Mesorhizobium japonicum MAFF 303099: one gene and its partner. The protein of the gene in region 1 binds, or shares a complex with, the protein of each later gene. Links are inferred from orthologs where the notes say so. Each region holds a gene or a part of one and is shown in the gene's direction. Other genes may lie near its edges.

Region 1 (4,050 bases):
CGTCGTCGAGGACGGCAAGATCGCTGCCTATCGCGTCAACATGAAGGTGACTTTCATCCTCGCGGAGTGATTGGCCGCCGCCGAAAAAGTCGGGAACTTTCGCCCGTCCTCCTCATTGTCGAAGCAGAGTTCAACGACAACGAGGAGCAGATCATGACAACACAGACAGGCCACACCGAAGCCATTGCCGCTTCGCGCGTCATCGGCACGTCGGTCTACAATACTGAAGGCAGGAGCATCGGCAGCATCGAGGACATCATGCTCGACAAGACGTCGAACGGCATCATGTTCGCGGTGATCGGCTTTGGCGGCTTTCTCGGCATCGGCGAGAAGTACCACGCCATTCCCTGGGCCAGTCTCGACTACGACGAGAACAGGGGCGGTTATGTCGTGCCCTTCTCGAAGGAGCAGCTGAAAGCAGCACCCGCCTATTCGATCAACGAATTGGCCGGCGCGGATGGCGAGGCGGCGCGCGACGCATCCTATGAGTATTACAAGGTCACGCCCTACTGGCATTGACGCAATCACAATCAAAAAGGGCCCCGTCTCGACGGGGCCCTTTTTATTCAACGCGAACGCCTATTCGCTGGTGCTCAACGCCGACAAAGGCGCAAGAGCCTTTGGTGGCGATTGCTTGCTGTCGCACGACGTCAGCAACGCAGCCGCGATCAGGAACAAACTGACGATACCGCTCAACTCGGACATGGCGAAACTCCTCCTGTTTCGCCCCGCGCGACAACAGCCATAACCCGAAATGGACGTCCGGCCGCATGACTTATGATGACAGAAATTTGCGCTTCGTGAATCGGGCCGGCGGCACTATTCCGCCATGGCCGGATTGCCTTTTGCGTCGCTTTGGCTAAGACGGGCGCGACCTTTCGTCAGATCAATCGGGGACATCGCAATGACCGCCATCATCGACATTGTCGGACGTGAAATCCTGGACAGCCGTGGAAACCCGACCGTCGAGGTCGATGTTGTACTTGAAGACGGTTCGATGGGCCGCGCCGCGGTGCCGTCGGGCGCCTCGACCGGCGCCCATGAAGCCGTCGAGCTTCGCGACGGCGGCGCCCGCTATCTCGGCAAGGGCGTGCTCAAGGCCGTAGAGGCGGTCAATGGCGAGCTGTTCGAAGCGATCGGCGGCATGGAAGCCGAAAACCAGATCCATATCGATCAGACCATGATCGAGCTTGATGGCACGCCCAACAAGAGCCGGCTCGGCGCCAATGCCATTCTCGGCGTTTCGCTGGCGGTGGCCAAGGCCGCGGCCGATGCCGCCGGCCTGCCGCTCTATCGCTATGTCGGCGGCACCAAGGCGCACATTCTGCCTGTGCCGATGATGAACATCATCAATGGCGGCGCCCATGCCGACAATCCGATCGACTTCCAGGAATTCATGATCCTGCCGGTCGGCGCGCCGACTTTGCGTGAAGGCGTGCGCTGGGGCTCGGAAATCTTCCACACGCTGCGCAAGAAGCTGAAGGATGCCGGCCACAACACCAATGTCGGCGACGAGGGCGGCTTTGCCCCGAACCTGAAGAGCGCGCCGGTGGCGCTCGATTTCATCATGGAATCGATCGAGAAGGCCGGCTTCAAGCCGGGCGAGGAAATCGCGCTCGGCCTCGATTGCGCCGCGACCGAGTTCTTCAAGGACGGCAATTACGTCTATGAAGGCGAGAAGAAGACGCGCGATCCCAAGGCCCAGGCCAAGTACCTTGCCAAGCTCGCCGCCGACTATCCGATCGTCTCGATCGAGGACGGCCTTGCCGAGGACGACTGGGAAGGCTGGAAATATCTGACCGACTTGATCGGCAAGAAGACACAGCTGGTCGGCGACGACCTTTTCGTCACCAACACGGCGCGGCTGCGCGACGGCATCCGCATGGGCGTTGCCAATTCGATCCTGGTCAAGGTCAACCAGATCGGCTCGCTGACGGAAACGCTCGATGCCGTCGAGACCGCGCACAAGGCTGGCTACACCGCCGTCATGTCGCACCGTTCGGGCGAGACCGAGGATTCGACCATCGCCGATCTCGCCGTCGCCACCAATTGCGGGCAGATCAAGACCGGCTCGCTGTCGCGCTCCGACCGCATGGCCAAATACAACCAGCTGATCCGCATCGAGGAAGAGCTTGGCAAGCAGGCGCGTTACGCCGGCAAGTCGGTGATCAAGGGCTGATCCGGAGCAAATTTCCAGGGAATGTGTAGGGCGGGTCATTCGCCCACCGCCAACGCGCGTCACACGGCCTCATGTGACCGCGCTGCGCACCCTCGGTCCTGGCCCTTGAGCAAGCTTGGGCGACATCCACTGCCGAGCTTGAAATGGAACGCTTCAGCCGTGGCGGAAAGCGCTCAAGCGCTTTCCGTGCGATGCACGCCTAGTGCCGCCGAGAGGTTTGCAGTGATTTTCCGCATTATATCCGGCGAGTCTCGCTCGACACCGTAGACGAAGCCTGGGAAATCGAGTGGTTTCTGGTGAGACCAAATCGCCTCATGCTGGTCCGGGGGCAGAATCTGGGCCGGATCGCCGACGGCAATCCAGCCGATCGGTACGACCATACCAGGTTCGAGGCGGGTACGCAGGTGAACGATGCCATTGATGCGGACTTCAGATCCGCGGCCTATATGCGCGCCATGGAACACCGCCGCACCTGTAGCGATAAAGACTTCATCGCCGATTTCCGCACCAACCACGTGGCTGTTGGGGCCTACAAGGCAATGATTTCCCATGGTGCAAGGATGACTTGCTGTGGCCCGGATCACCGCATTTTCCAACACGATACAGTCGCGGCCAATGCGGATCGAGCCGCCTGCCTCCGCCACAAGGCGGGCACCGTGCATGACCCGGCTGCCGGCGCCAATGACGACATCGCCACATACGGTGGCATCCGGGGCGACCCAAGCATCGGTGTCGATCGCAGGCGAATGCCCTGCATAAGAAACGATCATCGCCCGCTCTCCTTTCTCTCGATCTCAGCCGCGCGGCAGCCGATCGGGCAAATCTCATGCCCGCAAAGATCATGCTCGCAGAGGCGACACGTTGTTCTCGCCAAAGCGCGGGAAGTCGTCGCCCCGGCTAGAATCTCATCCAGCATGGAAACAAAGTGCCGCCGCTTGTCCGGCTGCAGCGCAGACAGCAATCCGTCGAGCGCGGCGAGCCGAAGAGCTTGCATTTCCTTTACCTCGGCGTGGCCAGTCTCCGTCAGTGTCAGCGGCGTGACGCGACCCTCCGGGTTGCCACGCACGATCAGCGCCTGCCGTTCCAGGCCGTCGATCAAACGCACGGCAGTCGGTTGACTGACGCCGACGACCTCGGCGAGTTCGGTCGTCGTCAACCCCGGTTTGAAGTGCAGCATCGACAGCACCGCCGCGGCACTTGGCGAAAGCTCTCTCAACGAGGCTTCCGTCCTGTCGCGAATCATGGCGCCGAGCGCGCCGAGCTTGTTGGCGTCCAATAATTGCATAGCATATGCATATGTCATTTCAGCAGAACGTCAACCACTTTCCCGCATGCAAGCTTTGCGACCGCAAAGGATTGAGAAGAAAAACCGACGGCCGGATGCAACCTGCCGGATCAGGCCATGTCCCGCTCGCCAAATCCCAAGGTCCGTAACCGTCCGTTAAGCACAATCGAGCGAAAAAGATGGAGCCGCATGAGTTCGCGGCCGCGAGGATTCGGATCATGTGGACGCGTCAGCACAAGCAGAGAAATACCGGCCGACTGATCATCCCTTCGCTTTGCGTGGTGTTCCTGGCCTATTTCGGCTTCCACGCCTATCACGGCGAGTTCGGCATCAATTCGAAATATCAGCTGGAAGCCCAGACGGTTGCGCTGCAGGCTCAGCTCGATGCGATCAAGGCCCGTCGGATGGAACTCGAACGGCGCGTTCGGCTGATGCATGACGGCACGCTGGAGAAGGACATGCTTGACGAACAGGCGCGCAGGGCGCTCAATCTGTCCCAGGCCGATGAAATCACCATCATGCTGCCGGCCTCGTCGAAATAACTGAACTTCAGTTAATCGGCAATATTTTCAATGATTTTAACCGC
Region 2 (4,080 bases), 120 kb from region 1 along the record:
TGGCCAGCCTGGTATTCGCCAGATCGATGACCAGACGATTGGGTCCGCGCAGCAGGAACCATTTGATGTCAGGCTCGCGATCGAAATCCATGACGATGCGCATCTTGGTGGCATCGCCCGCCATCTTGTAGCCTTTTGCCACCAGCGGCGCATCGGCGGCATTGGCAATAGAGAAAAAGCCCTGGGAAATCGCCACCAGCAGCAGGAGAAATAGAGCACCAAGAATCCGGCCACCAACACGACATCCCTTGTCTGTGAAGTCCGCCAGTCCCATCTCTCTTACAGTCGCTCCCGGTTTGGCGCCAGGCGCCCGCTCGTTTCGTCGAAGTGCCGGTTAGGCCGCGAACTCGATTAACGATTGGTATCCAGAGAAGGTTAACCAAGCCTTTTCACGCAAGGATTGGACCCCAGGCTTACGTTACGGAACTGCTTTTTGCCGGCATCGGAAATCGGGGTTGCCTTCCAACCCGCCAAATCATAAAAGCGATAGTGGATCACTGCAATCCTGGAACCGCCCTCCTCCGCAGCTTCCTGCTACAGGGTCAGATGAAAGGCGGCTCCTTTCGCTTCACGCGAAAAGGCTTCAGGTGATTGCGACGAATTTCGCAGGTGTGCTCCCGTGGCGGGGGAATCACCTGCGTGAGGAAAACGGCCGGGTTTGTCCCCGTGCCGGCTCTGTATGAGCAAACAAGCTGGTCCGGTTTCCGGGCTTTGGTTCAAAAGGTTCTGCTGGTGACGATGGCTTCAAGCGCAATCATGGAAAGGTCCGCATCAAACCGCGCCAGTATGGCAGCGGGCGGCACCGCCATGACACGCAGGCACCGTCCGGCGGACATTCAATTATCCGGCACCCACTCTCCAGACACACAGCAGCGGGCTTTGCCCCGCCAGCTGCGGCTGACGGCTGCCGGGGGGAAACGAAATAATGCCCAACAAAATGCTGATAGACGCCTCCCACCCGGAGGAAACACGCGTTGTCGTCGTACGCGGTAACCGTATCGAAGAATTCGACTTTGAATCCCAGGACAAGAAGCAGCTCAAAGGAAATATCTACCTCGCCCGCGTAACGCGCGTCGAACCCTCCCTTCAGGCAGCCTTTGTCGAATATGGCGGCAACCGTCACGGTTTTCTCGCCTTCAGTGAAATACACCCCGACTACTACCAGATCCCGGTCGCCGACCGTCAGGCACTGCTGCGCGCCGAAGCGCAGGAGGCCGAGGACGAGGAGGACGAGGATGGTGACGGCGATGACCGCCAGAGCCGCGATCGCGGACGGCGCGGACGCCGGCGCGGCGGCAAGAGCCGGGAGCGCGGTGAGCACAAGCGCGATACTGGCGAGGCAGGCGAAGGCGCCGGCGAGCCAGGCGAAGGCGGCGACAATGGCGACATCGTTGTCGAGGAGATTTCCCACACCTCCGAGATCATCGAACACGCAGCCGATACATCGGAACATTCAGGTCCCTCGGAGCATGCCGATACATCAGGCCATGACGAAGGTTCCGCCGAACAGGAGGAAACCGAAACCCGCGAGGGTGGCCCGACATCGATCGCCGCCGCGGTCGAAGGCGATGTGATTTCCGAACCCGTCTCGCACACGGAACAGACCACTGAAGCCTCCTCCAGCGACAATGATCGCGGCATGCTGGAGGAAGTCCAGTCCTCGCATCCCGATGATCACGAGGTCGAATCGGTGGGCGCCGAGGATGCGCTGGAAGAGGTGCGCAACCGCCGCAAGCCGGTGCGCCGCCAGTACAAGATCCAGGAAGTGATCAAGCGCCGGCAGATCCTGCTGGTTCAAGTCGTCAAGGAAGAGCGCGGCAACAAGGGTGCCGCTCTCACCACCTATCTGTCGCTTGCCGGCCGCTATTCGGTGCTGATGCCGAACACGGCGCGCGGCGGCGGCATTTCGCGCAAGATCACCAGCGCGGTCGACCGCAAGCGCCTTAAGGAGGTGGTTGCCGACCTCGAAGTGCCGCAAGGCATGGGCGTCATCCTGCGCACCGCCGGCGAGAGCCGCACCAAGGCAGAGATCAAGCGCGATTACGAATATCTGATGCGGCTTTGGGAAAATGTCCGCAGTCTCACCTTGCAATCGACGGCCCCTGCCCTCGTTTATGAGGAAGGCAGCCTGATCAAGCGCTCGGTGCGCGATCTCTACAACAAGGATATCGACGAGATCCTTGTCTCCGGCGAGGAAGGCTACCGCGAAGCCAAGGACTTCATGCGCATGCTGATGCCGAGCCACGCCAAGGTGGTTCAGCCGTTCCGCGACACGACGCCGATCTTCGTGCGCAACGGCATCGAGGCGCAGCTCGACCGCATGCTGCAGCCGCAGGTGACGCTGAAGAGCGGTGGCTACATCATCATCAACCAGACCGAGGCGCTGGTCGCCATCGACGTCAATTCGGGCCGCTCCACCAAGGAGCACTCGATCGAGGACACCGCACTCCACACCAATCTGGAAGCGGCCGAGGAGGTTGCCCGTCAGCTCAGGCTTCGCGATCTCGCCGGCCTGATCGTCATCGACTTCATCGACATGGAGGAGAACCGCAACAACCGTTCCGTCGAGAAGCGGCTGAAGGATCACCTCAAGAACGACCGGGCCCGCATCCAGGTCGGCCGAATCTCGCATTTCGGCCTGATGGAGATGTCACGCCAGCGCATCCGCGCCAGCGTGCTGGAATCGACCATGAAGCCCTGCCCGCATTGCGGCGGCACCGGCCATGTCAGGTCCGATTCGTCGGTCGCGCTGATGGTGGTGCGGGCGATCGAGGAATTCCTGCTCAAGGATTCACGCAGCCACATCACCGTGCGCACGCCGGCGGCAACCGCGCTCTACGTGCTCAACCACAAGCGCGGCACGCTGGTGGAACTGGAAAGCCGCTTCGGCCTGACCATCACCATCGAGGCCGACGATACGGTTGGCGCGCAGCACTACGCAATCTTCCGCGGCGCGCTGGCCGAGAAGCCCGAGGGCTTCGTCGAGGCGCGCAGCCTGCCGGCCTATGTCGAGCCGGAGGAACCCGAGGACGAGATTGCCGTCGTCGAGGAAGACGATGAGGTCGTGGTCCAGGCCGAGCAGCCACGCCAGCAGCCGCAGCAGCACCAGCAGCCGCGGCCTGCCGGCAGCGAAGATGGCGAAGGCCGCGACCGCAAGCGTCGCAAGCGCCGCAGACGGCGCGGCGGCAGGGATCGCGACCGCGAGCATGGCGCTCCGGCGGACGGCTCAGCCATCTCGGCTCCGGCCGGCGAATTCGTCGGCGCGGCAGACGCGGCAGGCGACGATGACGGCGAACAGGACGACGCTGCCCCGATCGCTGCCAGCGCTTCCGACGAGGCGGTGCAGGCTGCGGATGACAGCCAGGGCAAGAAGCGCCGGCGCGGCAAGCGCGGCGGCAAGCGCAACCGTCGTGAAGACGGCGAAGGCGAGACCGAAGCAAGCGCCGGCGAGGCGACCGAGGCTTCCGAAGCCGATGCTTCCGAAAGCGAGCCTGCCTCGATCGAACCGGCGGCTGTTGCCGCGGTGACGGAAGAGCCAGTGGCCGCGGTGAGCGAAGAGGTGCCAAGCACCGAGAAGCCCAAGAAGCCGCGTCGAGCAGCCAAGCCGAAGAAGGCAGCCGCCGAAGCCGCCGCCGAAACCCCTGTTGTGGAAGCGGCCGCGGAAACGCCGGTCGAGGCGCCGGTGACGGTTGTTGAAGAGACAGCGGTTGTGCCCGTCGCGGAAGAGCCTTCCAAGGCCCGTCCGTCCAGGCGCAAGCCGGCGGCCATCGATGCGCCCGTCGTGCCTGTGGTGTCGTCGACCGTCGCCGATGAGCCGGAAGCCAAGACCGAAGAAAAGCCGAAGCGCGCCGGCTGGTGGCAGCGGAAGGGCTTTTTCTAAGCCTTTCAACTGGTTGATGTGACTTTTTAATAAGAAAATCCCGCGCCGATCGAAAGACGGCGCGGGATTTTTCACGTGCGGCAGGCTGCAAAAATTTATGGCGCGAAGATCGACCAGTTCATCATCCTGGCCAGCTTCTCCAGCGCGATCGAACCCAGCTTGGAATTGCCGTTGGCGTTGAGCCCGGGCGACCACACCGC

Evidence for each region. The genes of interacting proteins can lie anywhere in the genome.
Region 2: the proteins of eno (region 1) and MAFF_RS01895 are in contact, whole or in part, in a solved structure (PDB 2FYM), measured with the Escherichia coli proteins. The link is inferred for Mesorhizobium japonicum MAFF 303099 from one-to-one orthologs.

Annotation. Positions count from the first base shown.
Region 1 is NC_002678.2:266,572-270,621, forward strand. What follows is about bases 71-3,041. They hold eno (phosphopyruvate hydratase), read left to right. Parts: upstream 71-904; coding sequence 905-2,179; downstream 2,180-3,041. Other genes in these bases: MAFF_RS02535 (PRC-barrel domain-containing protein), read left to right, coding at 154-519; MAFF_RS41125 (hypothetical protein), read right to left, coding at 580-705; MAFF_RS02545 (gamma carbonic anhydrase family protein), read right to left, coding at 2,353-2,949; MAFF_RS02550 (MarR family winged helix-turn-helix transcriptional regulator), read right to left, coding at 2,946-3,041. In the rest of the region: MAFF_RS02530 (dodecin family protein), read left to right, coding at 1-70; more of MAFF_RS02550, read right to left, coding at 3,042-3,464; MAFF_RS02555 (FtsB family cell division protein), read left to right, coding at 3,683-4,006. UniProt on the Escherichia coli protein: Catalyzes the reversible conversion of 2-phosphoglycerate (2-PG) into phosphoenolpyruvate (PEP). It is essential for the degradation of carbohydrates via glycolysis.
Region 2 is NC_002678.2:144,467-148,546, reverse strand. Bases 541-4,080 are described here. They hold MAFF_RS01895 (Rne/Rng family ribonuclease), read left to right. Parts: upstream 541-925; coding sequence 926-3,880; downstream 3,881-4,080. Other genes in these bases: MAFF_RS01890 (glutaminase), read right to left, coding at 3,976-4,080. Outside these bases: MAFF_RS01900 (N-acetylmuramoyl-L-alanine amidase), read right to left, coding at 1-274. UniProt on the Escherichia coli protein: Endoribonuclease that plays a central role in RNA processing and decay. Required for the maturation of 5S and 16S rRNAs and the majority of tRNAs. Also involved in the degradation of most mRNAs.